Regions from separate parts of the Comamonas sp. UBA7528 genome, predicted to be linked through region 1. Evidence: predicted binding sites of a transcription regulator. Region 1 holds the regulator's gene; each other region holds the start of a gene.
What was found. The regulator LexA, encoded in region 1, represses DNA repair genes until DNA is damaged. The targets are predictions, from matches to a motif close to ACTGTATNNNNATACAGT.
Positions count from the first base shown of each region.

Region 1 (7,207 bases):
CGCGAAACACCTGGGCCAGGTTGTGCAGCAAATTGGCTTTGCTGCTGGCGCCGAACATCTCCAATGTCTGCTGGTTCACGTCGATCACGCGGATTTCCTGCATGCAGCGGGTGACGAACTCAGGGTGCACCTTCAAGAACGTGCGGAAGTCGCGAATGCCACGCTCGCGCACCTCGTCCAGCAGTTGCTTGACCGCGCTGAAGTCCTCCACCCACAGCGAGACCGGGGAATGGGCAAACAGATCCCGCGCATACTGCTCGCTGGCCTGCAGACGCTGCGTGCTCATCACCTCGGCGGTGACGTCTTCCAGCGACACCAGCACACGGCTCCAGCTGTCTTCATAGCCGGGCAGCACGCGAAAACGCACCTGAATGTCCATGCGCCGGCCATCCAGCGCATAGTTCACCGAGCGGTTAGCAAAGCTCAGCTGTCCGTCCCACAGGGCCAGCAGTTCGGCGACGATGCTATCGTGCATATCGCCGCGAAATACCTCATCCAGGCGGTTTTGCAGCGTGGCCTGGTCAGGGGCCTTGAAAAGCTCCAGCGTGTACTGGTTGACGCGCAGCACCTGGAAGCACTGGCTGCACTGCTGCACACGCCGGGGGTCTTCGCGCAGAAACTGCTGCAAATCGGTGACGCCCGCGGCGCGCCATTGCGCGAACAACTGCTTGAGCCCGCTGTAATCCTCCATCCACAGGGATATGGGGGCGAGGTCAAACATGTCCTCAAAATCCAGGCCGCTCGCGAGAGAATTGGTCACCACTAACACCTCCGTGCGCGATTATTGCCTACCGCGCCGGGTGCACATTCCTCTTATCTACCGGTTGTAAGTTTTTGTGAGGATTTCGTGCGCAGCACACGACAGCCCCGTCCAGCCAGCGCTGTGGAGCGACGTGCAGACCCGGGCTGTGCGAGATCTGCTGCACCCGCCCGAACTTCGGGCTAACGGTCCGTGCGCGGCCAGCCCATCAACTCCAGCATCAGGCTGGTGCGCGCCTTCACGGCAGACAAGGCGCTGACACGACTGTCATCAGCGTCTTCGGCCTGCACAATGCGCCCGCGCTCGCAACGTGTGCTGCGGCGCACCGCCAGGCCCCGGCTTTGTGCCACTTCGAGTGCGGCATCCAGCGCTTGGTGGGTGGTACCGTTGCCCGTGCCAGCCACCACCAACCCGCGTACGCCAGCTTTGCACAGCGCTTGGACCACGGCCTGCATCACCGGGCCGCTGCAGCCTGCATGGCTCAACAGAATTTCCACCTGGGGCCATTCGGCAGGCGGGCGCAGCGCACCCACCGGCGGAATCTTCGGTGCCGACAGAGCAGCCCCGTCCACGGCGCCGGCCCAGCGCACCCGCCCCTCCTCCACCCAGCCCAGCGGGCCGCTGTCACCGCCGTCGAATGCATCCACCCGGTAGGGGTGCACCTTGCGCACCTGGCGGGCACTGAACACCATCCCAGCCACCACGGCCAGCACACCGCGCCCTGCAGCACAGGCATCGGCCACGCTGATCACCGCATCCCGCAGATTGCCCGGGCCATCGGCTGAAATGGCGCTGGCCGGACGCATGGCACAGGTCAGGACCACGGGCTTGGATGGCTGCAGCACACACTGCAGAAACCAGGCGGTTTCTTCCAGTGTGTCGGTGCCATGGGTGATGACAATGCCACCGACATCAGCGCGCTCCAGGAGCAGGCTGCAGCGCACGGCGAGCGCATGCCAGGTGGCGTGGTCCATGTCCTTGCTGTCCAGCTGGGCCACTTGTTCGGCCTGCAGTGGTGCATTTGCAACGCGCTCCAAATCCGGCACCGCCTGCAGCAGCTGCGCCACACCCAACTGGGCCGGACGGTAGCCCACATGGGCGCCCGCATGGTCTGCCACCCCGGCAATCGTGCCGCCGGTCCCCAGAATGACGATGGTCTTGCCACTTTCCACTTGCAGTCCTTTGCAAACTGGTCAAAAATACAGGTACTGGATGAACACACAGTATTCATCCCCACCGATCAAGGAATGCCCATGGACCACCCCAAGCTCACCCCCCGGCAGCAGCAGATTCTGGATCTGATCCAGTCTGCCATCAGCCGCACTGGCGCGCCCCCGACCCGGGCCGAGATCGCCAGCACACTGGGCTTCAAGTCGGCCAATGCCTCCGAGGAACACCTCAAGGCCCTGGCCCGCAAGGGCGTGATCGAGCTGGTCAGTGGCACATCACGCGGCATTCGCCTGTGTGTGGACACCGTGCGCAGCATCAACGCAGCCCGCGGCAACATCTTTGCACTACCTCTGACTGCCATGCAGCCGCTGCTGCTGCCGCTGGTGGGGCGCGTCGCTGCGGGATCGCCCATTTTGGCGCAAGAACACATCGACCAGACCTATTCGGTGGAGGCCAGCATGTTCGCCCACAAGCCCGACTACCTGCTGAAGGTGCGCGGCATGTCCATGCGGGACGCCGGCATCCTGGACGGCGACCTGCTGGCCGTCCAGTCCACGCGCGAGGCCCGCAATGGCCAGATCGTCGTGGCCCGCCTGGGTGACGACGTCACCGTCAAGCGCCTGCGCCGCACTGGCTCGCAGATCGAACTGCTGCCCGAAAACCCCGACTACCCCGTCATCCAGGTCAATCCTGAGGAGCCCTTCGCCATCGAAGGGCTGGCCGTAGGCCTGATCCGCAACTCGGCGCACATGTAAGCGCAGAGACTTTCGGTCTGGTCGCGCAGTGACGCCCTGGGCGTTGCCACCACTGCGCCAGGCCTTTGACAACGGAAGCGCCGCCCAGCCCGCTTTCGTCACCACTACAGCGCTCTCCCACGGCCCGCGCGGCCGTGCAGAGACTGCTTTGTCCTGAATTTCTCTCTCCAATCAGGTGTGTGCAGCCTGAGGGAGTAGGTTTGCCCGGAAAACTGCACGACAGAAAGCGAGCTCCTCCATGCGCCTGTTCACCACTACCAGCACCCCGGCCGGCTTCACCCTTACTGCCCCGTTGTCCATGCCTGCCCATCGCCGCTCAGTTCTGGGCGGTCGTCGTGCGGCAGCGTCTGCTGCATCCACCGCAGCATCCGGCGCCCGTGCGCAACGGAACACCCCGGATCCCGCGTTCACCACGCTCCGCTTGCTCGGCGTGAGCGGCAGTACAGCCAGCGCCAATGACAACCGCTATTTCAGCGTGGCCATGGACGACAAGGTACGCGTCCTGCGCCGTGATGTGGGCGATCGCGCCCGCATAGTGCTCAGCGGCCGCATGGCCGATGTCTGCGCCGCCCTGGAGCACATGAGCCGCGCCGAAACGGTGTCCCTGGCAGGCTGAAGCCGCATCCGCCCTGCGCCATGCCCGCATGGCTGCCGTGCGTCGTGGTCTGCGGCTGTGTACCTGCCCCCTCCCTGAGCACAGCGTCCTGCACTTGCTCTCTCAGGCTTGTACCCCACTTGCTGCGAGTACCACACTGCCGCATGCAGGAGGCACAATGGCGGGATGAGCCAGATTTCTGCAAACATCGCCGACCTGCGCAAGAGCTACGAGCGCGCAGAACTCAATGAAGAAGCGTCCAAAGCCGATCCCCTGGCGCAGTTCGACCAGTGGTTGCAGGAAGCCGTGAGCGCACAGGTGGCCGAACCCAATGCCATGACCGTCGCCACGGTCGGCAATGACCTGCGCCCCAGCACACGCATCGTGCTCATCAAGGGCTATGACGCACGCGGCATCGTCTGGTACACCAATTACGACAGCCGCAAAGGCAACGAGCTGGCGGGCAACCCGTTTGCGGCATTGCAGTTCCACTGGGTGGAGCTGGAGCGCGTGGTGCGCATCGAAGGCCGGGTCGAACGCGTCAGCGATGAAGAAAGCGACACCTACTTTCACAGCCGCCCGCTGGACTCCCGCATTGGCGCCTGGGCCAGCCCGCAAAGCCAGGTCATTTCCGGCCGCAGCGTACTGGTAACCAACGCAGCCAAATATGGCGCCCAGTTCCTGCTCAAGCCCCCGCGCCCCCCGCACTGGGGCGGCTTCCGTCTGGTGCCCGACCGCTGGGAATTCTGGCAGGGCCGCAAAAGCCGCTTGCATGACCGCTTGCGCTACCGCGCCGAAAGCGGGCCAGACGACAGCCTGGTCTGGGTGCGGGAGCGTCTTGCGCCCTGAATGGCGCTTTTTAGACCCAAACCGCTCAAGTCCCCGCCGCAGATGCCGATACAACACATATCGGTGTACGCGCCAAGTCTAGGTGGTGCCCCCAAGCCCCGGCGCTCGCGCACCCGGGGCTTTTTTCTGCGCCGAAGCCTGTGAGTAGCAGCCCTGTGCTCCTGCCACCAGGTACACCGCCGCGCACTCCCCCTGCTGCGACAGCGGGACGCCCGCTCGGCACTGATCTGGCCCTGGTGCCACGCGACCCAACGCACAGTTCAACGAAGCAATAAAGGGTCCGCACAGGCTACTGCGGCAGATGGACAAGGTCAAAGAGCAGCGCCCCCGGACCTGCCAAGGCCTGAATGCCAAGAATTTCCCGGAGACAGACAATGCCCTGCGGCATCTGGGCAAGCCAGTCATTTGATGATCAGCCGCCACCCAGAGTCGCCCATATCTCTTTGAGACGCGCTGCTTCCCATTGCAACACGGCTGCGCTGCAGCGCCACGGCCATCGCCGCCAAGGCTTGCGGTCACCTACCCCCAGCGCTGCAATACCGTCAGCACCACCGGCAGCGTGACCAGGGCCAGCGCGGTGGAAACCGCAATGCTGGCCGTGACTTCGTCCTCGCCCACTTCGTAGCGCTGGGTGAACAAAAACACATTGGCGCCCACGGGCAAGGCCGCGGCCAGCGCCATGGCGGCCATCGCCGGGCCGCGCAGACCCAGCAGCCAGGCACAGCCCAGGAAGACGGCGGGATGCACGATGGTCTTCACCACGGCAATGCGCAGCGCAGCAGTCAGATTGCCGTGCACCCGGCCATAGGCCAGCGTCACCCCCACCAGCAACAGCGACATCGGGCCCAGCGCCTGCCCCATCAGCTGCAGCGGCTTGTCCACCACCTCGGGCACCGGCAAGCCGGTCTGGGCGTAGAGCACGCCGGCAATGATGGGCAGCGGAATCGGGTGCAGGATGCTGTTCTTCACCGCCTGGGCAATCGTGCGGCCCATGCCGCGTGCGTCCGCTTGGCCTGCCCGGCTGGCCTGGCGCGCGGCGGCCAGTTCAAAAATGATGGTGCCGCTGGTCAGCAGCACCAGGGCATGCACGGAAATCAGGGTGAACAGCGTGACCAAGCCCTGCTCGCCATAGGCCAGGCCCATCAGCGGGATACCGATCATCACCGTGTTGCTGAAGGTATTGGCCAGCGCGCGCGCAGCGCCCAGCGTGGTGAAGCCCTGCACCAACATGGTGGCGGCAAACACCAGGGCCACAGCCAGAAAATACACCCCGATGGGAGCGAAATCCAGATCCGTCAGCTTCACCTGCATCATGGTGCGAAACAGCAATGCCGGCGTCAGCACATAGAACACCAGATTCGACAGATCCCGTACGGCGGCGTGGCGCACCCACTGCAGCTTGGCCAGGACGATGCCCAGGCCAATCATCAAAATCACAGGCAACAGGGCAGAGAAAGCGGGAGAGTTCACCAAAGATTCCTGAAAAACAACGCAGCAGCGCCCCGCCGAAAACCGCCAGGACCGACACAGTACCTTCACCGCATCTGCACAAAGCGTGCCGGCCGCAAAGTCGCAGTCTTCCCACGGAGCAATGCGCAAGCAACGCTACGGTGCTTGTGCTGCGGCCCGCATGATAGGCCACGGCAACCCCCTGCGAAGGCAGGATGCTTCGGGATCTGCAACCTTCGCGGCAGCCAGGGGTCCACGACTTCCCCGGACAGCCACAGCGACTTTGGCGACCTTACCGCCCAAACTGCGCATCATTCCTATTTATAATCATTGTTGATTTTTATCACCAACTCTCTTTCTGCCGTGCCGCCGCCTGCCCTGCTGACCACAGCGGCCTGAACGCAGCCTCTGCCCTTCTCTTCCATGTCCTCTCCCCAATCTCCCCGCACGGCCGGTGTGAGCTGCGCCGTGGCCGCTGCCGCCGCACTGGCCTGCCTGCCCGCCGCCGTCTACGCTCAATCCGCCGAACCCGTGGTGTCCACGCTGGACTCGGTCACCGTCACCGGCAACTGGCTGGACAACCCCAACCAGGAAAAGGTGCTGGAGCATGCCGGCGCCCGCACCATCGTCGACCAGCAGCGCATCGAGGAAAGCGGTTCCGCCAGCGTGCGTGATGTGCTGCGCCTGGTGCCCGGCGTGCAGGTGCAGGACAGCAACGGCACGGGGGGCAGCGATGTTTCGCTGAACATCGGCGTGCGCGGGCTGACCTCGCGCCTGTCGCCCCGCTCCTATGTGCTGATGGATGGCGTGCCCGTCTCCTACGCACCCTATGGCCAGCCCCAGCTGTCGCTGGCGCCGGTCTCGCTGGGCAATCTCAGCTCGGTGGACGTCATCCGTGGTGCAGGCTCGGTGCGTTTCGGGCCGCAGAATGTGGGCGGCATCATCAACTTCGTCACCCGCGCCATCCCCAAGGAATTTGAGGCCGATGCCAGCGTGGGCGCAGAGTTCTACAGCCACGGCGGCAACGTCAAGACCACGCCCAGCCTGTTTGTGGGCGGCACCAACGCGGCCGGCCTGGGCGGCGCGCTGCTCTACTCGGGCACGCACGGCAGCGGCTGGCGCGCGGGCAATGACAAGACCGACATCGACGATGTGCTGCTCAAGGGCAGCTACCGCCTGACGGGCCAGGACAATCTGACCGCCTCGCTGCACCACTTTGAAGGCAAGGGCCGCATGCCGGGCGGCCTGACCACGGCGCAGTACGCGGCCGACCCCTTCCAGAGCACGCGCAGCTACGACCAGTTCACCGGCCGCCGCACCGACGGCTCGCTCAAATACACCCACAACGACGGCCGCAACAACATCGAAGTGCTGGCCTATTACGTGGATTCCTTCCGTGGCAGCTACATCGAGCAGGAAAACGGCAGCCAGCGCCGCCTGACCGCGGCCCCTCGCAACTACAACTACCTGGGCCTGGAGCCGCGCTATTCACGCATCTTCGAAGCCGGCCCTGTGGTGCAGGAAGTCAGCGTGGGCTACCGCTACCTGAAGGAAAAAAGCTCCGAAGTGGCGCTGCGCACGGCCTACTACACCTCGGGCACTGAAGGCAATGCCATGGACCTGCCCATG
Region 1 covers NZ_DLMU01000009.1:35,698-42,904, forward strand. Annotated here, with positions in the region: gene B3349_RS11360 (sensor domain-containing diguanylate cyclase) at 1-721, opposite strand, end outside; gene B3349_RS11365 (asparaginase) at 943-1,932, opposite strand; gene lexA (transcriptional repressor LexA) at 2,014-2,685, shown strand; gene B3349_RS11375 (hypothetical protein) at 2,924-3,301, shown strand; gene pdxH (pyridoxamine 5'-phosphate oxidase) at 3,467-4,129, shown strand; gene B3349_RS11385 (AEC family transporter) at 4,649-5,599, opposite strand; gene B3349_RS11390 (TonB-dependent receptor family protein) at 6,002-7,207, shown strand, end outside.

Region 2 (7,207 bases), on a different contig from region 1:
TCTGCCGCGTCGTCGGCCAACAGCGGCGTGTTTTCCACCAGTCGCATGCTGTACGGCCTGGCGCTCAAGGGCGATGCGCCCGAATCCTTCCACCGCCTGTCGCGCGGTGGCGTGCCGGCCCGGGGCCTGCTGTTCTCCTGCGTCTGCCTGCTGGGCGGAGCCTTTCTGATGTGGGTGGTGCCGAATCTGGTGGAGGCCTTCACCCTGGTGACCACGGTGTCGGCGATTCTGTTCATGTTCGTCTGGTCGCTGATCCTGCTGTCGTACATCGTCTACCGCCGCCAGCGGGCAGCCCTGCATGCCGCATCCCGCTACAAGATGCCCGGTGGCGTGGCCATGTGCGTGGCCTGCCTGGCCTTCTTCGCCGGCATCCTGGTGCTGCTGACGCTGGAAGCCGACACCCGCCAGGCGCTGATCGCCACGCCCGCGTGGTTTGTGCTGCTGGGCGTGGCCTATCGGTTCCTGCGCAAGCGCCAACTGGCCGCCGCCGCGTCTGCCACGGTCACCCCGCTGGCCGCCAACACGCAGTCCTGAGCGACCCCGCGTGCGTTTCCCACCCAGGCCCTTGCGAGGGCCTTTTTTGCGCCACGGCCCTGCTGCGGCCATGCACAATGCCCTGCGCACGGTTGGCGCAGCGCGGCGGGAACGGCTTCGGCCGGCCGCTTGCGCAGGGGCGGTGAGCGCATGCGGCACGGCTTTCCGGCGTGCGCTGCCAGCCGCCCACCCTGTCATCCACCGTTTCTTCGCAGCATGTCCACTCCTGCTTCCCCTGTTTCGCACGCTGCTGCCAGCGTGCGCCGTGCCACCCTGATCGGTCTGGTGGCCGTGCTGTGCTGGAGCAGCACCGTGGGCCTGATCCGTTCGGTGTCCGAAGCGCTGGGCGCTTTAGGCGGTGCGGCCATGCTCTACAGCGTCAGCGCCGCGCTGCTGTTTGCGGTGCAGGGCGTGCCGCGCGTGGCGCAGCTGCGCAGCGTCTCCAAGGTGTACCTGGTGGGCTGCGGCCTGCTGTTCGTGCTCTACGAGATCTGCCTGTCCGTGGCCATCGGTCTGGCGCAGGACCGTGCCCAGTCCATGGAGCTGGGCATGATCAACTACCTCTGGCCCAGCCTGACCATCGTGCTGGCCGTGCTGTGCCGCCAGCAGGGCGCGCGCTGGTGGCTGTGGCCGGGCGTGGCGCTGTGCATCTGGGGACTGGTGTGGGTGCTGAGCGGGGATGGCGCAGGCAGCAACCTGCCCTGGTGGCAGGAGTTGCTGGCCCATATGCGCAGCAACCCGCTGGCCTATGCGCTGGCGTTCGCGGCCGCCGCCCTGTGGCCGGTGTATTCGGTGCTGTCACGCATCCACGGCGGTGGTTTCAACGGTGTGGGCCTGTTCGTGCTGCTGACGGCCGTGGTGCTGTGGGTGCAGTGGCTGGCGGTGGACACCGTGCCCCTGCGCTGGTCCTGGGGCGTAGGGCTGGAGGTGCTGGCGATCAGCGCGTCCACGGCCATCGGCTACAGCTGCTGGGAGCATGGCATCCAGCGCGGCAATCTGGCGGTGATGGCGGCGGGCTCGTATTTCGCGCCGGTGCTGTCGGCGCTGTGGGCCAGTCTGTGGCTGTCGGTGCAGCCGGGGTGGCCGTTCTGGCAGGGCGTGCTGCTGGTGACGGTGGGCTCGCTGGTCTGCTGGGGCGCCACGCGCGTGCGTTGACGCCGCCTTCCGGCGCGCCGCTGCGCTGGCGATAATCCGGCCATCTGCAACCTGGGCCGGAGGCGTATGGAAGGGGAAGCGATTTTTCGCGCGCTGCTGGCCGCCCTGGGTGTGGGCCTGCTGGTGGGGGTGGTCCGCGAGCGCATGCATCCCGGCCCGGCGCTGATGGCGGGCACGCGCACCCATGCCCTGGTGGGCCTGCTGGGGTGTGTGGCCTGGATGCTGGGCAGTGGCGTGTTCATTGCGGCCCTGCTGGCCGTGGCCGTGCTCACGGCGCTGGCCTATGGTTTCACTGCCCGCGAGGACCCGGGGCTGACGGGCGAAATCGCCCTGCTGCTCACCGCGCTGCTGGGTGGGCTGGCCGCCCGAGACGCGGCGCTGGCCGCAGCCCTGGGGGTGCTGATGGCCATTCTGTTGCAGGCCAAGGTGCCGATGCAGAAGCTCAGCCGCGAGTGGATCAGCGAAAAAGAGCTGCAGGATGCGCTGATGCTGGGGGCCGCGGCCCTGGTGGTCATGCCGCTGCTCTCCCGCAGTCCCGTCGATCCCTGGGGTGCGGTCAGTCCCCTGATGGTGTGGCGCATTGGGGTGCTGGTCATGACGGTGGGCATGCTTGGTCATGTCGCGCAGCGCTTGTTCGGCGCACGCTGGGGGCTGTCGATTGCGGGCTTCTTTGCCGGCTTTGCCTCGTCCACCGCTGCGGTCTCCAGTATGGGTCAACGTGCGCGGGTCGAACCGGCCCACACCGGTGCCTGCGCTGCGGCGGCGTTGCTGGCCAATCTGGCGTCGCTGCTGCTGTTCGTGGCCGTGGTGGGGGCGGTGTCGCCGGCCCTGCTGCAGACGGCTGCGGGGACCCTGGTGGGGGCTGGGCTGGCCTTGCTGGGGGTGGTGGCGCTGCTGTGGCGGCGCGCACAAGGTGTGCAGACCCAGGCGGCTGCGCCGACCGGCCGGGCCTTCCAGCTGTCGCAGGCGCTGTGGATTGCGGCACTGATTGCCGGGGTGTCACTGCTGGCGGCCTGGCTGGGCGCGCGCTATGGCAGCGCCGGGGTGCTGGCCAGCACCATGCTGGTGGCGCTGGCCGAGGTGCACGCCGCCGCCGCCGGCGTGGCCCAGATGGCGGCCAGCGGGGTGGTGCCGCTGGAGGTGGCGCATTGGGGAGTCCTGGGTGTGCTGGCCAGCAGCAGCCTGGCTAAAAGCGCGCTGGCCTTTGCCAGCGGGGGCGCCCGCTATGGCGTCTTGGTCACCGGCGGCTTGCTGGCCCTGGTGGCCGGCGGGGTCCTGGGCCGGCTGTGGTGAGGCGGGGCCCTGCACAGGGCCGATGCGGCATCAGCTGTGGTCGGGATCGGGGGGCTGGCCTTTGACCACCTTGCTCACCACCTCGCCACCAAAGCCCCGGCTGGACAGGAAGCGCATCTGCTTCATGCGTTCCTGGGGCGTGGCGGGCGGCTGGCCGAACTTCTGCTGCCACACTGCCCAGGCGCGGGCGTGTTCGGTGGCGCGCAGCTGTGCGGTGGCCGCACGCACGGTGTCATCGTCCAGGCCCTTGTTGCGCAGTTCCTGCACCACGCGGGCCGTGCCCAGCTTTTTGCTGCGGGTGTAGACCACGGACTGGGCCACCCGTTCCGGGTTGATGAAGTTCTTGGCCTCCAGCGCATCCAGCACGGCGGCCAGATCGTCGCCTTCGTCCACATGGGCGGCCAGCTTGCGCTCCAGCTCGAGCCGCGAGTGCTCGCGCTGGGCCAGCAGCCGCAGCGCGCGGCCGGTGAGGGAGAGTTTGGCAAAGCCCATGCGGTGCACGCTCCAGAAACAAAAAAGGCGCAGGGAACCCTGCGCAAAGATGGCAAACCTGTGTGGTGACGCGGCGGCGGGCAGCGACCGTAGGCCTGTGCGCTGCAGGCCGCAGGCAGGCGCTGCCCTGGCCCGGCGGCAGTCCCCTGGCGTGGCGAGGGGACAACCGCTCGGGGGCTTTAGCCGATCACGCCGTCTTCATCCACCGTGGCGTTCTTGTCGCCTTTCTTGCCCTTGGCGGGCTTGGCGGCGTCTTCGCCGGCGGCCACGGGCAGCAGGGCAATGCCCAGGCTGTCGCGCACCTTGTTCTCGATTTCCACGGCCAGTGCGGGGTTCTCGCGCAGGAATTCACGCGAGTTGTCGCGGCCCTGGCCGATCTTCTCGCCGTTGTAGGCATACCAGGCGCCGGACTTTTCCAGGATCTTGGCGTTCACGCCCATGTCCAGGATCTCGCCTTCGCGGCTGATGCCTTCACCGAACAGGATGTCGAACTCGGCGGTCTTGAACGGAGGCGAAACCTTGTTCTTGACGACCTTGACCTTGGTTTCGTTACCGATGGCTTCGTCGCCCTTCTTGATGGTGCCGGTGCGGCGGATGTCCAGGCGCACCGAGGCGTAGAACTTCAGCGCGTTACCGCCGGTGGTGGTTTCGGGCGAGCCGAACATCACACCGATCTTCATGCGGATCTGGTTGATGAAGATGACCATGCAGTTGGTCTTCTTGATGGTGGCGGTCAGCTTGCGCAGTGCCTGGCTCATCAGGCGGGCCTGCAGACCGGGCAGCTGGTCGCCCATTTCGCCTTCGATTTCGGCCTTGGGGGTCAGCGCGGCGACCGAGTCGATCACGATCAGGTCCACGGCGCCGGAGCGCACCAGGCTGTCGCAGATTTCCAGCGCCTGCTCACCGGTGTCGGGCTGGCTGATCAGCACTTCGCTCAGGTTCACACCCAGCTTCTGGGCGTAGCCGGTGTCCAGTGCATGTTCGGCGTCGATGAAGGCGCAGGTGCCGCCTTGCTTTTGCATCTCGGCAATGACCTGCAGTGTCAGCGTGGTCTTGCCCGAGGATTCCGGGCCGTAGATTTCGATCACGCGGCCGCGGGGCAGGCCGCCCACGCCCAGAGCGATGTCCAGGCCCAGCGAGCCGGTGGACACCACCTGGATGTCCTGGGCCGCTTCGCCTTCGCCCAGCTTCATGATGGTGCCTTTGCCGAATTGCTTTTCGATCTGGGCGAGGGCGGCAGCAAGTGCCTTGGCTTTTTCGCTGTTGGCGTCGGCGGACTTGGCGGCAATGGCGTTCATGAAAACTCTCCTTGGAAGGGTTTGGCGGGATGGGGTGCAGCCACTGGAATGAATAACAGGCTGGATGCTTGAACAGTAGTTTAGGGGTGCTGTTTTGCCAATTCCACAAATATTTAGTCAGTTTGCCTGACTAAATTACCATGGGGCCATGAGCGAACTTCCCCACGCCATTCCCCCCAGCGATGCCTGGCGCCAGACCCACCTGGGCCGGCTGCTGGGCCATGCCATGCGCCAGTTCGACGCCCGCGTGCTGCAGCTGATGGCACGCGATGTGGCCGTGCCGCTGGCGCTGTCCAACCTGGCGGCGCGCGACCAGGTGAGTGCGGCGCACATCCATATCACCCGCCACCTGTCGCTGGCGGGCGACCGCATCACCGACCTGGCCGAGCGCGCGGGCATGAGCAAGCAGGCCATGGCCGATCTGGTGGACCAGTGCGTGGCCTGGGGGTTGGTCACGCGGGAGTCCGATCCGCACGACCGGCGCGCGCGGCGCGTGTGCTTCACGCCCACCGGGCTGGACTGGCTGCAGGCCTTCCATGACGCCGTGGCCCAGGCCGAGGCAGAGTTTGTGGAATCGGTGGGCCAGGATGTGGCCACCGTGGTCCAGATTGGCCTGGAGGCCTACGCCGGCGACAGCGGCACGCTGGCCTGAGTGCCTGTGGGCAGGCGCGCGGGACGGCACGGTACCGTCTGTCGGCGCCAGCGGCCGGGGACTGCCGGATGCGCGCGGAAATGACTTGCATCAAGACCGGCGTGAATGTCAGCTTCCGTACAGGTGAACCGGGTGTTTTCCCGGGGGAAGTCCGCTGGTGCGGGGGATGGGCGGCTTCTAGAATGGTTCGGCTGGCCGACAGGCTGGTGCGGCGCACTTCACAGTGCCATCCGAAGCATCAAGACATAAACGACCGCGGCCCGACTGCGGCGCCTTCAGGAGACCCCCATGCGCATACTCATCGCCGAAGATGATCAGGTGCTGGCCGATGGATTGCTGCGCAGCCTGCGCGGCGCTGGTGCCGTGGTGGACCATGTGTCCAGTGGCAGCGAGGCCGATGCCGCGCTGATGACCAACGACCAGTTCGACCTGCTGATCCTGGACCTGGGCCTGCCCAAGATGCATGGGCTGGAAGTGCTCAAGAAGATGCGCAGCCGGGGCGATGCGCTGCCGGTGCTGATCCTCACCGCCGCCGACAGCGTGGAGGAGCGCGTGCAGGGGCTGGATTTCGGTGCCGACGACTACATGGCCAAGCCCTTCAGCCTGCAGGAGCTCGAAGCCCGCGTGCGTGCGCTGACGCGCCGGGGCATGGGAGGCACCAGCAGCACCGTCAAGCACGGCCCGCTGGTGTACGACCAGGCCGGGCGCGTGGCCACCATCGACGGCAAGATGGTGGAGCTGTCCGCCCGCGAGCTGGGCCTGCTGGAAGTGCTGCTGCAGCGTGCAGGCCGTCTGGTCAGCAAGGACCAGCTGGTGGAACGCCTGTGCGAGTGGGGCGAAGAGGTCAGCAACAATGCCATCGAGGTCTACATCCACCGCCTGCGCAAGAAGATCGAGCGCGGTCCCATCCGCATCGCCACCGTGCGCGGCCTGGGCTATTGTCTGGAGAAGATCAACCACTGAGGGGCTGCGCGCCCGGTGCGCGCGGCCTGTCCTGCGCCGCGGTGTCCGCCGTGGCGGTTTTGTTCCGGGCCACCTTTGCCGGCCCCTGGCGTGAACCTGCACCTTGAACATCTTCCAGCGTGAACAGCGGTCCCTGTTTGGCGAGATCCTCGACTGGATGCTCACGCCGCTGCTGCTGCTGTGGCCGGTGTCGCTGGCGTTGACCTGGCTGGTGGCGCAGGAGCTGGCCAACAAGCCGTTCGACCGTGCGCTGGAGTACAACGCCCAGGCGCTGGCGCAGCTGCTGGTGGTCAGCGACGGGCAGCTGCAGTTCCACATGCCGCGTCCGGCCAGCGAGCTGCTGCGCGCCGACGATTCCGACATGGTGTACTACCAGGTGCTGGGCGCCAAAGGCGTGCTGCTGTCGGGCGAGCGCGAGTTCCCCATGCCGCCGGAAACCGGCGGTGGCTTCGAAGCCAGCATCGGCCAGGTACAGCTGCGCGACGACGATCTGCGCGGCGTGGACATCCGCGTGGCCTCGATCTGGGTGCGGGTGCCGCTGGACCAGGAGGTGCTGGCACTGGTACAGGTGGCAGAAACGCGTGAAAAGCGCAGCGTGCTGGCGGCGGAAATCATCAAGGGCGTGATGCTGCCGCAGTTTGTCATCCTGCCGCTGTCGGTGCTGCTGGTGTGGCTGGCGCTGGCGCGTGGCATCAAGCCACTGCACCGGCTGGAAGAGCGCATCCGTGCGCGCAAGCCCGACGACCTGTCGCCGCTGAACCACAAGGCCGTGCCCATGGAGGTGGCGCCGCTGGTGGATGCGGTGAACGATTTGCTGCGG
Region 2 covers NZ_DLMU01000003.1:162,669-169,875, forward strand. Annotated here, with positions in the region: gene cycA (D-serine/D-alanine/glycine transporter) at 1-534, shown strand, start outside; gene yddG (aromatic amino acid DMT transporter YddG) at 751-1,689, shown strand; gene B3349_RS03740 (MgtC/SapB family protein) at 1,756-2,982, shown strand; gene recX (recombination regulator RecX) at 3,013-3,474, opposite strand; gene recA (recombinase RecA) at 3,654-4,772, opposite strand; gene B3349_RS03755 (MarR family winged helix-turn-helix transcriptional regulator) at 4,921-5,424, shown strand; gene B3349_RS03760 (response regulator) at 5,713-6,387, shown strand; gene B3349_RS03765 (sensor histidine kinase) at 6,491-7,207, shown strand, end outside.
Region 2: recA (recombinase RecA) is a predicted target of LexA. The motif match lies at 4,832-4,849, and genes of this name have one in related genera.

Region 3 (7,207 bases), on a different contig from region 1:
ATCCACTGTGCCCTGATCGATCTCGTCCAGCAGCAAGCGCGTGATCTTGGACAACCGGGCTTCGGTGTACCGCATGGCTGCGGCACCGTCGCCGTCGCGGCTGCCGAAGTTGCCCTGACCGTCCACCAGCGGGTAGCGCTGGTTGAAATCCTGCGCCATGCGCACCAGCGCGTCGTAAGCGGACTGGTCTCCGTGGGGGTGGAAACGGCCCAGCACGTCACCCACCACGCGAGCGCTCTTGACCGGCTTGGCCGCGGTGTTGCCGGTGCTGCCGCCATAGGACAGGCCCATGCGGTCCATGGCGTACAGAATGCGGCGCTGTACGGGCTTGAGGCCATCGGCCACATCGGGCAGGGCCCGGCCCTTCACCACGGACAGGGCATATTCCAGGTAGGCGCGCTGGGCGTAGGCGCCCAGGTCCAGCGAGTCACCGCCCTCGGCGGGGGGTGCAAGGTCTAGCGTCAAATGGTCACTCATGGAAGAAAGTTCGGGGTAGTACTCAGGTCCGCAGCCGGCTGGTCGCCGCGCAACTCCATGCGCACCCGGCCTGTGCCGGGGACGGCCGCTTGGCGGCCACCGCGCGTGGCCACCGAAGCCGCCATGGAGGCGCCGGGCTGCAGCTGTTCGTACAGCGCCAGCACGGTGCGGACATAGTTTTGGGTTTCTTTGTACGGAGGAATCGCCTGGCCAAAACGTTTGACCGCGTTTTCCCCTGCGTTGTAAGCGGCCAGCGCCAGGTCCAGCCGGCCCGGGAACATGGCAATCAGGTACTTCAGGTAGCGGGCACCGGCCTGCAGATTGGTGGCGGGGTCGGTCAGCTTGTGGGCCACCGAGCGGCGCGCATCGGCGCGCACGCCAAAGCGCTCGGCCGTGGCCGGCAGCAGCTGCATCAGCCCCACGGCGCCCTTGGGCGAGACCACATCCACATCGAAGCCGGATTCGGTGGCGATCAAGGCCTTAAGCAACTCGCCATCCAGGCCAGCATTCTGCGCGGTGTGCTCCACATGGCGGCGCACCCGCTGGTACTGGGCCGAGGACGAGAAATACGCCGCCAGCTTGCTGGCCGATGCCACGGAAGCCGCGTCCACCTTCAGGCCCGAGCCGTTGCCCCTGTGCCGGGGCGTGCCATCGCGCTGCGAATCGAAATCATCGCCCTGGAAGAACAGGCGGTAGCGTTCGTCCAGCGGCTCGGCCGCAAAGTGGGTCACGCCCTGACCATCCACATAGGCCCAGATATCGGCCCGGGCCGCGCCGGGCAGCGCCAGCGCGGCAGCCGCCACCCCAAGGGTCAGCAGCAGCTGTCGATACCGGGCCCACCCCTGGCTCTTTGGGCTCAGCCCTCGTTCACCGCACAGGCGCAGTCCCGCCAGGCGTGCCGCGCGCTGCGGCCCTGCCCGAAAAGTCTGCAGCCATGCAATGAAAGACAGCGGCATGGCAGGGCCTCAGATGTCCAGATCCACCGCGTCGCCGTGCAGCTCCATCAGCTCACGGCGCGAGGCGGCCTCGCCCTTGCCCATCAAACGGGTCATCAGGTGCTCCGTCTCCTGCAGCGGCATGGTGTCGACCTGCACCGGCAGCAGGCGGCGCGTGTCGGGGTTGAGCGTGGTTTCCCACAGCTGCTCGGCGTTCATCTCGCCCAGGCCCTTGAAGCGGCTGATCTGGCATTTCTCGCGCGCCACACCTTCCTTGGCCGCTTTCTCCAGGATGGCGTTCAGCTCGCTTTCGTCCAGCGCATACACCTTGGCCGCAGGCTTCTTGCCGCGCGCCGGCACATCCACGCGGAACAGCGGCGGACGGGCGATGCAGACATGACCGGCATCCATCAGCTTGGGGAAATGCTTGAAGAACAGCGTCAGCAGCAGCACCTGGATATGGGAGCCGTCCACGTCCGCATCGGACAGGATGCAGATCTTGCCGTAGCGCAGGCCGGACAGATCCACCGTGTCATCGGGGCCATGCGGATCGACACCGATGGCCACCGAGATGTCGTGAATTTCGGTGTTGGCAAACAGGCGGTCGCGGTCCACTTCCCAGGTGTTGAGCACCTTGCCGCGCAGCGGCAGCACGGCCTGGGTCTCCTTGTCCCGTCCCATCTTGGCGGAGCCGCCGGCCGAGTCCCCTTCGACCAGGAACACCTCGTTGTGGGCCAGATCGCGGCTTTCGCAGTCGGTGAGCTTGCCGGGCAGCACGGCCACGCCGGAGCCCTTGCGCTTCTCCACCTTCTGGCCGGCGCGCTGGCGCGTCTGTGCGGCCTTGATGGCCAGTTCGGCCAGCTTCTTGCCGTGCTCCACATGCTCGTTCAGCCACAGCTCCAGCGCCGGGCGCACAAAGCCCGAGACCAGGCGCACGGCGTCGCGGGAATTCAGGCGCTCCTTGATCTGCCCCTGGAACTGGGGGTCAAGCACCTTGGCCGAGAGCACATAGCTGGCGCGGGCAAACACATCGTCTGGCATCAGCTTGACGCCCTTGGGCAGCAACGAATGCATGTCGATGAACGCCTTGACCGCCTGGAACAGGCCGTCGCGCAGGCCGCTGTCGTGCGTGCCGCCAGCGGTGGTGGGAATCAGGTTGACATAGCTCTCGCGCAGCGGTGCCCCTTCTTCGGTGAAGGCCACACACCAGGCCGCACCTTCGCCTTCGGCAAAGTTGTCGTTGTGCCGGTCGGCAAAGCCCTCTGCCTCGAACAGGGGAATGACGGGATCGCCCGTCAGGCTTTGCGCCAGGTAGTCGCGCAGGCCGCCCTTGTACTGCCAGCTTTGCGTGTCGCGGTTCTTGTCGTTGACCAGGGACACGCTCACGCCGGGCATCAGCACCGCCTTGCTGCGCAGCAGGTGCACCATCTCGCCCATGGGCAGGTTGGACGATTCAAAGTATTTGGCGTCCGGCCAGGCGCGCACGGTGGTGCCCTGCTTGCGCTCGCCGCTTTGCAGCGGGCGCACGGTCAGGTGCTCGACCACATCGCCACCAGCAAACACCAGATGGGCCACCTGGCCGTCACGGTGCACGGTGACTTCCAAACGGGTGGACAGTGCATTCGTCACCGACACGCCCACGCCGTGCAGACCGCCGGAGAAGCTGTAGGCGCCGCCCTGGCCCTTGTCGAACTTGCCGCCGGCATGCAGGCGGGTGAAGACCAGCTCCACCACGGGAGCGCCTTCTTCGGGGTGCAGACCAAAGGGAATGCCGCGGCCATCGTCTTCCACGCTGACCGAGCCATCGGTATGCAGCGAGACCTTGATGCGCTTGCCGTAGCCGGCCAGGGCTTCGTCGGCCGCGTTGTCGATCACCTCCTGCAGGAGGTGCAGGGGGTTGTCGGTGCGGGTGTACATGCCGGGGCGTTGCTTGACCGGCTCCAGGCCCTTGAGGACACGGATCGAACCTTCCGAATATTCGGGAATGGAAGTAGAGGGTTTGGCTGCCATGGGGGCGGATTGTAGTGCGCGCGCCAGCGCACAGCTGGATAAATAAACAGTTACCCCTGACGCCATTGCTTGCACATGCGCCAGCGCCGGGGCATTTCCGGGCACAACGCTAACACAGCAGGCTGTCGCGCCGGAGTCCATTCGCGAGGTGGGGCTGCCCCACAGGCAGGGGGTGAACTGGATACATTCCACAGCTATGCAAAACCAAAACAACACCTCCAACCGCCTGTCCATGCTGCAGGTGCTGCTGTGCGGGGGCGCAGTGGTCACCTTGTCCATGGGCATACGCCATGGCTTCGGCCTGTGGCTGCAGCCCATCACCCAGGAAATGGGCTGGACCCGCGAATCCTTTGCCCTGGCGATTGCCATCCAGAACCTGTCCTGGGGCGTGCTGGGCATTTTCGTGGGCATGATGGCCGACAAACTGGGCGCCTTCAAGGTGCTCATCGGCGGCGCCATCCTGTACGCGCTGGGCCTGGTGGGCATGGCCCTGTCGCCCTCCACCTTGCTGTTTGCACTCACGGCCGGGGTGCTGATCGGTGCGGCCCAGGCCGGCACCACCTATGCGGTGATCTATGGCGTGCTGGGCCGGCAGATTCCGCCCGACCGCCGCAGCTGGGCCATGGGCGTGACGGCCGCTGCCGGTTCGTTCGGCCAATTCTTCATGGTGCCGGTCGAAGGCGGGCTGATTGCGCAGTTCGGCTGGTCCAACGCGCTCCTGATCCTGGCGGTGATTGCCCTGGTGATTGCCGCCTTGGCCTTTGGCCTGCGCGAGCCCGGCTTTGGCCGCACGGCAGGTGCTGCGCCCCAGCGCGACCAGACCATCGGCCAGGCCCTGGCCGAAGCCTGGACCAACCCCAGCTTTGTGCTGCTGCTGTCGGGCTACTTTGTCTGCGGCTTTCAGGTGATGTTCATCGGCGTGCACATGCCCAGCTACCTGAAGGACTTTGGCATTGCGCCCCAGGTGGCCAGCTATTCCCTGGCGTTGGTGGGCCTGTTCAACATCTTCGGCACCTACATTGCCGGGAATCTGGGCCAGAAAATGCCCAAGCGCTACCTGCTGTCGGGTATCTACGGACTGCGCTCGGTGGTCATCATTGCCTTCCTGCTGGCCCCGCTGTCGCCCTGGTCGGTCTACCTCTTCTCGGCCGCCATGGGCTTTCTGTGGCTGTCCACCGTGCCGCTGACCAATGCCACCATCGCCCAGATCTTCGGTGTGCAGCATCTGTCCATGCTGGGCGGTTTTGTGTTCTGCAGCCACCAGGTGGGCAGCTTCCTGGGCGTGTGGCTGGGCGGCTACCTGTATGACCGCAACGGCAATTACGACATGGTCTGGTATCTGGCGATTGCGCTGGGCATTTTTGCCGCCGTCGTCAACCTGCCGGTGCGCGAGCAGGCCCTGGTGCGCAAGCCGGCCACCGCCTGATCGGTCTCGCACCGCCGTTCAGCGCTACCATCGCTGCCATGCACACCCCCAGCACCGCCCCGCCCTCTGTCCCGCCGCGGCTGCACGGCTGGCAGCGGGCGCTGGTCTGGGCGGCCATCGCCGCAGTGCTGACAGCAGTGTTTGCCCTGTATCTGCAGCCGGACTTCATGGTCACACTCGCCAACCAAGTCTGGGCCTGCTTCTGAGCCTGGGGGCAGCCCGCCCCGGCGGCATGGCCGGGAGGTCTCATGCCCCGCATTCTCATCACCGGTGCCTCTGACGGCATCGGCGCCGAAATGGCACTCCAGCTGGCACGGCACCACCAGCAGTCGCTGCAGCTCACGCTGGCTGCGCGCAACCTCGACAAACTGCAGGCCGTGGCGGACCAGTGCCAGGCCCACGGCGCCCAGTTGCTGGCCGTCCCCACCGATGTCTCCGACGAAACCGCCTGCCGCGCCCTGGTGGCACAGAGCGTGCAGCAGTTCGGCGGCCTGGACGTGCTGGTCAACAACGCGGGCGTATCGGCCCATGCCCTGTTCGAAGAAGTGAGTGCCGAGCACCTGGCCTGGTACGAGCAGTTGATGCGCACCAATTTCTGGGGCAGTGTGTGGTGCACCCATGCGGCCTTGCCGCACCTGAAAGCCTCGCACGGCAGCATCGTGGCCGTGTCCTCGCTGGCCGGGCTGGTGGGCGTGCCCGGGCGTACGGCCTACAGCGCCAGCAAGTTTGCCCAGGCCGGCTTTTTCGAAGCGCTGCGCGCCGAGTTGAAACCGGCCGACGTCAGCGTGACCACGGCCTACCCCGGCGTGGTGGACACCCGCATCCGTTACCACGGCTACAACGCCCAAGGCCAGGCCGCAGGCGTCAGCGGCCTGAAGGAAGAACATGCCATGCCCGTGGCCGAATGTGCACGGCTGATCCTGCAGGGCATGGAACGCCGCCAACGCGAGGTGGTCATGACACGCCAAGGGCGGCTGGGCCGCTGGGTCAAGCTGATCGCCCCGGGCGTGGTGGAACGCATGGCGCTGGCGGCCCTGCAGCGTCCGCTCGGCAGCCATTGACCCTGGTCAGTCCAGGCCGTCTGCACCACCCGGCCCCGAAACGCAGGCTGCTATAGTTTTCTACATGATCCACGCCACGTCACCTGCCTCCATACTCCCGCATGCCCAGCAAGCGCCCTCCCCCTGGATCGAGCGCTGGCGCCATCTGCTGCCTGCCGGTTGCAGCGTGCTGGATGTGGCCTGCGGCAGCGGCCGCCACCTGCGCTGGCTGGCTGCCAATGGTCACACCATGACCGGGGTGGACCGCGATGCGACCGCACTGGCCGCCCTGCCCGGTCTGGGCGAGCTGGTCTGCGCCGATATCGAAAACAGCCCCTGGCCGCTGCCAGGGCGGCAATTTGGCGCGGTGGTGGTCACCAATTACCTGTGGCGCCCCCTGTGGCCCCAGATCCTGGACAGCGTGGCGCCCGGCGGCGTGCTGCTGTATGAAACCTTCGGCCAGGGCAACGAGGCTTTTGGCAAGCCTTCACGCCCGGACTTTCTGCTGGCACCCGGCGAGCTGCTGCAGGTCTGCACCGGCTGGCAGGTGGTGGCCTACGAATGCGGGCAGCTGCGCCAGCCCGACCGCGTGGTGCAGCGCATCGCCGCCATCCGCCCGGCAGGTACCAGTGCGCTCCCCGCGCGGCTGACGCCGTAATCTGGTCACCCGGTCTTTCCAGCAGGCCGATGCCTTCAGCAATGGCCGCCTGTGGTCGCCATGGAGCCACACCCACGCCCTGACACACCAAGGTCTGCGGCCCAGGCACACCGCATGCCATGGCAAGGCTTCCTGGCCACTCCGCACCCATCCGGGGTAGCACGTTCGGCCCATGGAACTTCTCTCTACCCTTTTTCTGAATCACTGCACTCCATGCCCACCTACGCCCTGCTGCTGGCCCACGACGAATACCCCAGTTCCACCACCGCATGGCCGGCACGCCCGGGTGCATCGGGCAGCCCCTGCGACGGCTGGGCCGAATGGTTCGACCACACGCCACGGCTGTTCAGCCTGCTGATGGGCGATGCCCGCCACCTGCCCGCTCTGGTACCTTGCAGCGCCTACGGGGACAACGAAAGCCTGTCCGCCCTGGCAGCCCCCATGGACGGTGTGAAAGCCCGCTGGCAATGGCTGAAGACGCAGATGGAGCCATTGCCCGCGCATTGGCCTGACGCCCAGCGCCGGCAATGGCAGGACATCGACCAGGCCATCACCACCAGCACGCGCCGCTGGCTGCTGCTGGACTGCGCCACGCTGTGCCCGCACGAATTTGACGAGCCCGTGTACACCACCTTTTTGCAGGCCCAGCGTGATCAATGCC
Region 3 covers NZ_DLMU01000008.1:328,021-335,227, reverse strand. Annotated here, with positions in the region: gene parC (DNA topoisomerase IV subunit A) at 1-477, opposite strand, end outside; gene B3349_RS10540 (lytic transglycosylase domain-containing protein) at 474-1,433, opposite strand; gene B3349_RS10535 (DNA topoisomerase IV subunit B) at 1,443-3,422, opposite strand; gene B3349_RS10530 (MFS transporter) at 3,655-4,848, shown strand; gene B3349_RS10525 (hypothetical protein) at 4,887-5,054, shown strand; gene B3349_RS10520 (SDR family oxidoreductase) at 5,097-5,909, shown strand; gene B3349_RS10515 (class I SAM-dependent methyltransferase) at 5,974-6,546, shown strand; gene B3349_RS10510 (DUF6630 family protein) at 6,760-7,207, shown strand, end outside.
Region 3: B3349_RS10535 (DNA topoisomerase IV subunit B) is a predicted target of LexA. The motif match lies at 3,456-3,473, and genes of this name have one in related genera.

Region 4 (7,207 bases), on a different contig from region 1:
ACGCTGGGATCCGCTATCTCGCGCCCTGCGGGGTGATGACTATTGTTTTGGAGCTTTTTTCATGCGCGCTGCCTCTGCCCACGGTCCCCAGGTTGCCACCTGCGATCTGTGCGATGTGTACAAGAACGACGAATCCGGCCAGTTCCGGGTGCTGCCGCCGGTGTTTCCCAGCTTTGGCGGGGTGGAGTCCTTTGCCGGCCCGGCCTTCACGGTGAAGTGCTTTGAAGACAACAGCCTGGTCAAGGCGGCGGTCGACGCCCCGGGCCAGGGTCGGGTGCTGGTGGTGGATGGTGGTGGCTCGGTGCGCCGCGCGCTGGTGGGCGGCAATCTGGCGGCTGCCGCTGCCCGCAACGGCTGGGCGGGCGTGGTGGTGTATGGCGCTGTGCGCGATGTGGCCGAGTTGCGTGCCGCCGCCGTGGGCATACGCGCGCTGGCGCTGATGCCGCTGCCCACCGAAAAGCGCAACGAAGGTCAGTCCGGCGTGGCCGTGCAGCTGGCCGGGGTGACGGTACGCCCCGGTGACTGGGTGTATGCCGATGCCGATGGCGTGGTGGTGGCCGACCGGGCCATCCACCCGGGAGCCTGAGCGCTCCGTAGCGGCCGCGTCCTGCGGGGCTCATGACGCTGGTGGTTGCTGGCGTCTCCTGCAGGCATGCCTACGAGGCGTCTTGGGGCGCCAGAGCGGCAGATATTGCCCCCGGCGCCTCAGGCTGCGCGGTTCGTCACCCGCTGGAGCGGCAGCGACAAGGTCGCGACCAATCCTGGTGCGCCCGGAGCCAGCTGCAACTGGCCGCCAGCGCTTTCGGCGATGCGCTGCACGATGGTCAGACCCAGGCCGCTGCCCTGGGTGGCCGATGTCTTGCGCCAGAAGCGTTGCAGGGCCTGGGTGCATTCCTCGGCACTCAATCCGGGGCCATGGTCCTGCACCTGAATCTGCAAGGTGGCGGGAGCGGTGGCCGTGCTGGCACAGGCCTCCATTCCTGTCATACCCGTTGAACCGTGGTTCCTTGTGCCATGGGCTGGGCCGAGCCTTCCCTCAGCGCCATTGGCATCGCCAGCTGTGCCCGTGCCGGCAAGCTGCAGGCTCAGTTGCAGGGTGATGGGTTGCGCACCCAGGTGGTGGCGCAGGGCGTTGTCTACCAGGTTGGTGACGGCGCAGGTCAACAGGGCGGGGGCCAGTGGCAGCTCCCAGCCGTGCAGTGCGTAGGGTTCCAAGTCGGTCTGCAGCCTGGGCGTCGGGGCGCCGCCTTTGCCGGCGCGTTGCAGCGATTGGCGGCAGGCCAGTTGCAGGGCCTCGGCGATGGCAGCGCCCTGCGTGCTGGGCGCTGTGCCGGCGCTGGCGCTTTCCACGCGGGCGAGCTGCAGCAGCTGTTCCAGTGTGGCGTGCATGTGGTCGATGCCTTCGCTGGCCTGCTTCAAGGCCAGGCTGGCGGGTCTGCCTGTGCCGCTCGGCGTGGCCGGGCCGGTGCCCGCGTGGCGTTCCAGCACCAGTTGGGCCACTTGCACATGGGTTTTGATGGCGGTCAGCGGGGTGCGCAACTCGTGTGCGGCGTCGGCCGTCCAGCGGCGCTCGTGCTCGATGGCACGGTTCATGCGGCCCAGCAGCTGGTTCAGGCTGCCCACCAGGGGGGCCAGCTCTGCCGTGTCCTGGCCGGTCTGTACCGGCGACGGGTCCTGGGGAGGGCGGTGCTGTAGCTCTTCACCCAGGCGGCGCAGCGGCTCCAGGCCCAGGGTGCAGATCCACCAAGTCAGCAGCACCACGCCGGCCAGGGCCAGGACAAAAGGTACCACCAGGGTATAGACAAAGGATTGCACCAGCTGTTCGCGCACGTCCAGCCGATCGGCTGTGGCGATGCGGATGCCGTTTTCCTCCAGCACATAGGTGCGCCAGGATTTGCCGCCTTTCTCAATGCGGCCAAAGCCGGAGCGGGTGAGCGGGGTGAAGTCGGGGCTGTTGCTGGTCTTGGCCAGCGGCAGGATGTCCACCTCGCTGCGCACCAGGCTGACCTCGCAGGCCACGCCGTCGCGGGCAATCACCGATAGCAAGGCGTTGTTGGCGGGCGTGATGGCATCCACCTGCGCCGGCTGGAATTGGTGGACGATGCCCGCCACCATGCGGGCGCTGGCGATCAGCCGGTCGTCCAGCATGGTGCGCAGCTCGCGCTGCATGGTGGGAAACATCCAGGCCGCCACGCTGCCCCACAGCACGCACAGTGTCAGGCTCAGACCCAGCACCAGGCGCAGGCGCAGGCTGGTGGGGGCGGGGGAGCGGCGCAACAGTTTCATGCCGGATCCTCAAAGACCGGGCTGGCAGTAACGCGCGCCCAGCCGAAAGCCGATGCCGCGCACCGTGTCGATGATGTCGCTGCCCAGTTTCTTGCGCAGATGGTGTACGTGCACGTTCACCGTGTTGCTGCCCACATCCAGGTCAAAGCCGTACAGGCTGTCGTGCAGCTGGGCCAGATTCAGCACACGGCCTCGGGACTGCAGCAGCGCCGCCAGCAGCGCCCATTCGCGGCGCGACAGCTCCACCAACTGACCATTGCGCCAAACTTCGCCGGTGCCGGCGTTCACCTGGCAGTCCCCCAGCGCTATCAGGTCGGTGGCACGGCCGCCGGCGCGGCGCAGCAGCGCGTGCAGGCGCAGCACCAGTTCCTGCAGGTCGAAGGGCTTGGTCAGGTAGTCGTCGGTGCCGGTCTGAAAGCCGGCCACCTTGTCTTCGATGGTGCCGCGCGCGGTCAGTATCAGCACCGGCAGCTGCAGGCCGCCAGCGCGCCAGCTGCGCAGCAGGGCCAGGCCGTCACCGTCGGGCAGGCCCAGGTCCAGCACACAGGCGTCGAAATGTCCCGCAGTCAGATGGCGGTCGGCGAGGGCCAGGTTGGGGGCAATGTCGCAGGCAAAGCCGTGCAGCTCCAGACCGGCCTTGATGCCGCTGGCCACGAGGCTGTTGTCTTCCACGATCAGTATGTGCATGCCGCTGCCCCTGCACGCCCACGCGCGCAAAAAACCAGTGATTCTAGAAATGCAGGGTTATCGCAGTATTAAAGGAGGGTTGTCGTGGCGTGCCCGGGCCGGCAGGCGAGCGAGGCAGAATTCCTTGGACGCTCTGCAGCAATTGCTGACAGCAGCAGCCCTTGTCATCTGCCAAATTGTCCGCATGTGGTGAACGGGTCGCGGGGTATGTTGCTGCGGGACCCGCTGGCGTGGAGAGAAAGGTCTGTCATGTGGAAGCTTGGTCGTCTGCTGTCGGTGTTTCGCAAGGAGCTGCGGCTCGCCTGGGCGGTGCTGCGGGATCCGCGTGCGCCCAAGGCTGCCAAGCTGGCCACGGTGCTGGCAGCGTTGTACGTGGTCAGCCCGGTGGATTTTGTCTCGGACTTCATCCCCGTTCTGGGCTGGCTGGATGACGGGGTGATCGCCTTTCTGCTGCTGCAGCTGGCCTTCAAGTTCCTGCCGCCCGAGCTGCTGGCCACGCTGCGGGCCCGGGTGGCGCAGCGCAGCCCCGGCAAGGCCACGCCCTGAGGCCAGGGCGCGTGCCTGCGCTCCTGGTGTTCGACGTTATCGACGTGATCAGCCCACAGCGCGCGCCAGGATGGCTTTGGTCTGCTGTGCCAGCGGTGCCTGGTACTGCAGTGTCAGATCGGGGCCGGGTTGGTCCAGTCCGGGCTGGGGTGCAGTGGCAGGCGCGCCGGGCAGTGCCCCCAACTGAAACAGCGTTGGCCGGTCCAGTTGCTCTGCCCAGGCGCTGTAGGTGCGCCGCGCCGTGGCGTGCAGCAGCGCCAAGTGCTGGGGGAGCTGGGCCAGAATCTGCGGTGCGCGCTGCACGGCGGGGCCGGGTGCGTGGCGCAGTTCGTCCTGGCCTTCGCTGCACCAGGCGCGGACACTGTCCTCCGTGACTTCCAGGTGGCCCTGAAACGCCCAGTGGCGGCCGTGCACAAAGCCTTTGTTCAGGCAGAACGCGCCGTACATGCTGCGCGAGGCGCCCTGGGGCAGCTCGAACGTGTCGTAATGCCAGTTGAACAGCGTGATCCGGGGGGGCAGCTGCATCAGATCCTGCGCCTGGCGTGTGACCCATACGTTGCTCCAGCCGATGTTGGGGCAGGGGTTGCGCCACACCCGAGCGCCCATGGCGCGGGCCAGCATCTGCGCGCCAAAGCAGTGGCCCAGCACGGGCACGTCGTGTGCCAGTGCGCTCTGCAGCAGGCAACGTTCCTGTTCGATCCAGCGCAGCTGCTCGTTGGCGCAGTGGTTGCTGCCCAGCACCACCACCCCGCGGTAGTCCGACGCCCGCACAGGTGCGCGGCCTTCCTGGCAGGGGCTGATCAGTTCACAGGCAATGCCTTGCTGCTGCAAATGTTCCCAAAGTACCCCGGGGCCTTGTGCGGCTTCGTGCTGGAGGATGGCGACAGGTTTCATACATCAAAGGGCTGGGTGTTACAGCCTGTGGTGGCGATGGCTGAAATTTAGGCATTCGGGCATCAAGCCCGTGTCGGGATTGCGCAGTTGGCTATCAAGATGGTGTCAAGCTGGCGTAGCCAGGCAGAGGGGCCGCATGCCTTGCGCCACGCCGTTCTGCCCATAGCCCTGGCAGCGCGGTAGGCATTGGCCGGGCAGAGTGGATGGATCTGTATAAAAATACAGGTTCCTGCCCATTTCCGCCACTTCCTGCAATTTCCCGCCCGTGTCTGCGCCGCAGCCTGCTGCCCTCCCGCCCCATCGCCTGTATTACCTGCACAACTTTCAGCGTGCGCTGAACTGGTTGGGGCAGCGCTATGGGGACCTGCTGGGTGAAGAGGAGGCCGGCTTTCTGGCCGGGTTTGCCCGGTTGCCGGAGACCGCACAGGCCCTGCTGGTGCGCATGGTGATGCGCAAGGGTCCGTGGTTTCGGGCCAGCAAACTGGTGTATGCGGAAATCGGCGACAGTGCCCAGGCGGCCGTGCCGCTGCTGCAGATGGGCTGGCTCAGCACTTCGGAGCCCATGGCGCTGGCCGAGCTGTTTGGCCTGCACACCAAGCCCGAACTGCTGGATATCTTGAAAGGCGCCGGGTTGGCGGCCACGCTGCGCAAGGCCGACATGCTGGCTGCGCTGGACGGGCAGATGGACCCTCAGCCCTATGCGGGCTGGCACCCCCAGGCCACGGAACCTGTCTGGCGCGTGATGGTGGGGGAGGTGTGCGAGCGGCTGCGGCTGATGTTCTTTGGCAACCTCCACCAGGACTGGTCGGAGTTTGTGCTGGCCGATCTGGGCATTTTCCGCTACGAAGCCGTGGCGCTGGATGCCGCCTCACGCGCTTTTCAGAGCCGTGCCGATGTGGACTTCTACCTGGCTATTTCCACCAGCCGCCAGACACTGGATGCCGGGGGCGATGCCGGGGCACTGCTGCAGTCGCTTGGGCAGCTTGAAAGCCCCCACCACTGGCTGAGCCAGCGCCGCGCCAAGCTGCTGCTGCGCCTGGGCCAGGCATGCGAGCGGGTGCAGGACTGGGAAACCGCTGCCCGGGCCTACACCGCCAGCCGCTACCCCGGCGCCCGCCACCGGCATATCCGCGTGCTGGAGCGCATGCAGTGCTTTGACCTGGCCCTGGACCTGGCGGCCCAGGCCCAGACGGAACCTGAAAGTGAAGAGGAGTCTCAGCGCGTGGCCCGCATGCTGCCGCGCTTGCGTCGCAACGCGGGCCTGGGCGGCGCACCCCGCCAGGCTGCGTTGGCTCCGGCCGTGGCTGCGCTGTGCAGCGAGATCGTGCTGGCGCCGCCTGCCCAGCCGGTGGCCGTGGAATACGCATTGCGCGACCACTGGCACCGCGCGGAGGCACCGGTGTTCTATGTGGAGAATGCGCTCATCAACTCGCTGTTCGGCCTGCTGTGCTGGCCGGCGATTTTTGCACCGCTGCCGGGGGCGTTCTTCCACCCCTTTCAAAGCGGTCCGGCGGATCTGGGGGCTCCCGACTTTGTGGCCCGCCGCCAGCCCCTGTTCGATGCCTGCCTGGCCGAGCTGCAGGACGGCCGTTACCGCGCCACCATCTGCCAGCGCTTTGCCGACAAGGCGGGCACGCAGTCGCCCTTTGTGTGCTGGGGCGCGTTGAGTGAAGCGTTGCTGGCTCTGGCGCTGGACTGCATTCCAGCCGTCCATCTGCAACGGCTGTTTGACCGCCTGTTGCGGGACGTGAAGGCCAACCGCACCGGCTTTCCCGATCTGGTGCGTTTCTGGCCTGAACGCGCAGAGGGCGCAGGACGTTATGAGCTGGTGGAAGTCAAAGCGCCTGGTGACAAGCTGCAGGACAACCAGATCCGCTGGCTGGACTATTGCGCCGCCCATGGCATTCCCGTATGCGTCTGCCATGTGCAGTGGCAGGGGGCTGGTGAAGAGGTATGAGCAGCGCCGCTGCCCCGCTGACGGTGGCCGTGCGTGCGCTGTGCGAATTCACGGCCCGCAGTGGTGATCTGGACCTGCGTTTCACCCCAGCGCCCAGCGCGCTTGAAGGCAGGGAGGGCCATGCCGTGGTGCAGCAACGCCGCCAGGCGCAACCGGGCAGCAAGTATGAAGCCGAGGTCGCGCTCAGTGGCCAGTTTGAAGACCTGCAGGTGCGCGGCCGGGCCGATGGTTTTGATGCGCTAGCGCTGCAGTTGGAGGAAATCAAGACCTACCGCGGCCCGCTGGACGCGGTGCGCCCCCACCACCGCGCATTGCACTGGGCACAGGCCAAGGTCTATGGCCATCTGCTGTGCCAGGCACGCGGACTGGCGCGGTTGAGCGTGGCGCTGGTGTATGTGCACACGCCCTCTCTACAGGAAACGGTGCTGGTGCAGGACTGCAGTGCCGACGAGTTGCAGCAGTTTTTTGCCATGCACTGCCGCCTTTACCTGGACTGGGCGCGCAGCGAAGCCCATCACCGCCAGCAGCGCAATGCGGCGCTGGCGGCAGCGACCTTTCCCATGGCGGCGTTTCGCACCGGGCAGCGGCAACTGGCGGTGGCGGTCTACCGCACGGCCCGCAGCGCCAGTGCAGGCCGGTGCCTGATGGCCCAGGCCCCCACCGGGATTGGCAAGACGCTGGGCACTATTTTCCCCATGCTCAAGGCCATGGCGGGGCAGGGCGCCACAGCGGCCTCGGCTGCAGACACCACGCCCCCTGGCTCCGCGGTGCATGGTGCAGCCAGCGCTTCGGACACTTGCAACGGGCTGGACAAGATGTTTTTCCTGACCGCCAAAG
Region 4 covers NZ_DLMU01000004.1:61,431-68,637, forward strand. Annotated here, with positions in the region: gene rraA (ribonuclease E activity regulator RraA) at 62-586, shown strand; gene B3349_RS04395 (ATP-binding protein) at 706-2,286, opposite strand; gene B3349_RS04400 (response regulator) at 2,296-2,973, opposite strand; gene B3349_RS04405 (YkvA family protein) at 3,223-3,519, shown strand; gene B3349_RS04410 (type 1 glutamine amidotransferase) at 3,568-4,413, opposite strand; gene B3349_RS04415 (VRR-NUC domain-containing protein) at 4,679-6,370, shown strand; gene B3349_RS04420 (helicase C-terminal domain-containing protein) at 6,367-7,207, shown strand, end outside.
Region 4: B3349_RS04415 (VRR-NUC domain-containing protein) is a predicted target of LexA. The motif match lies at 4,622-4,639, and genes of this name have one in related genera.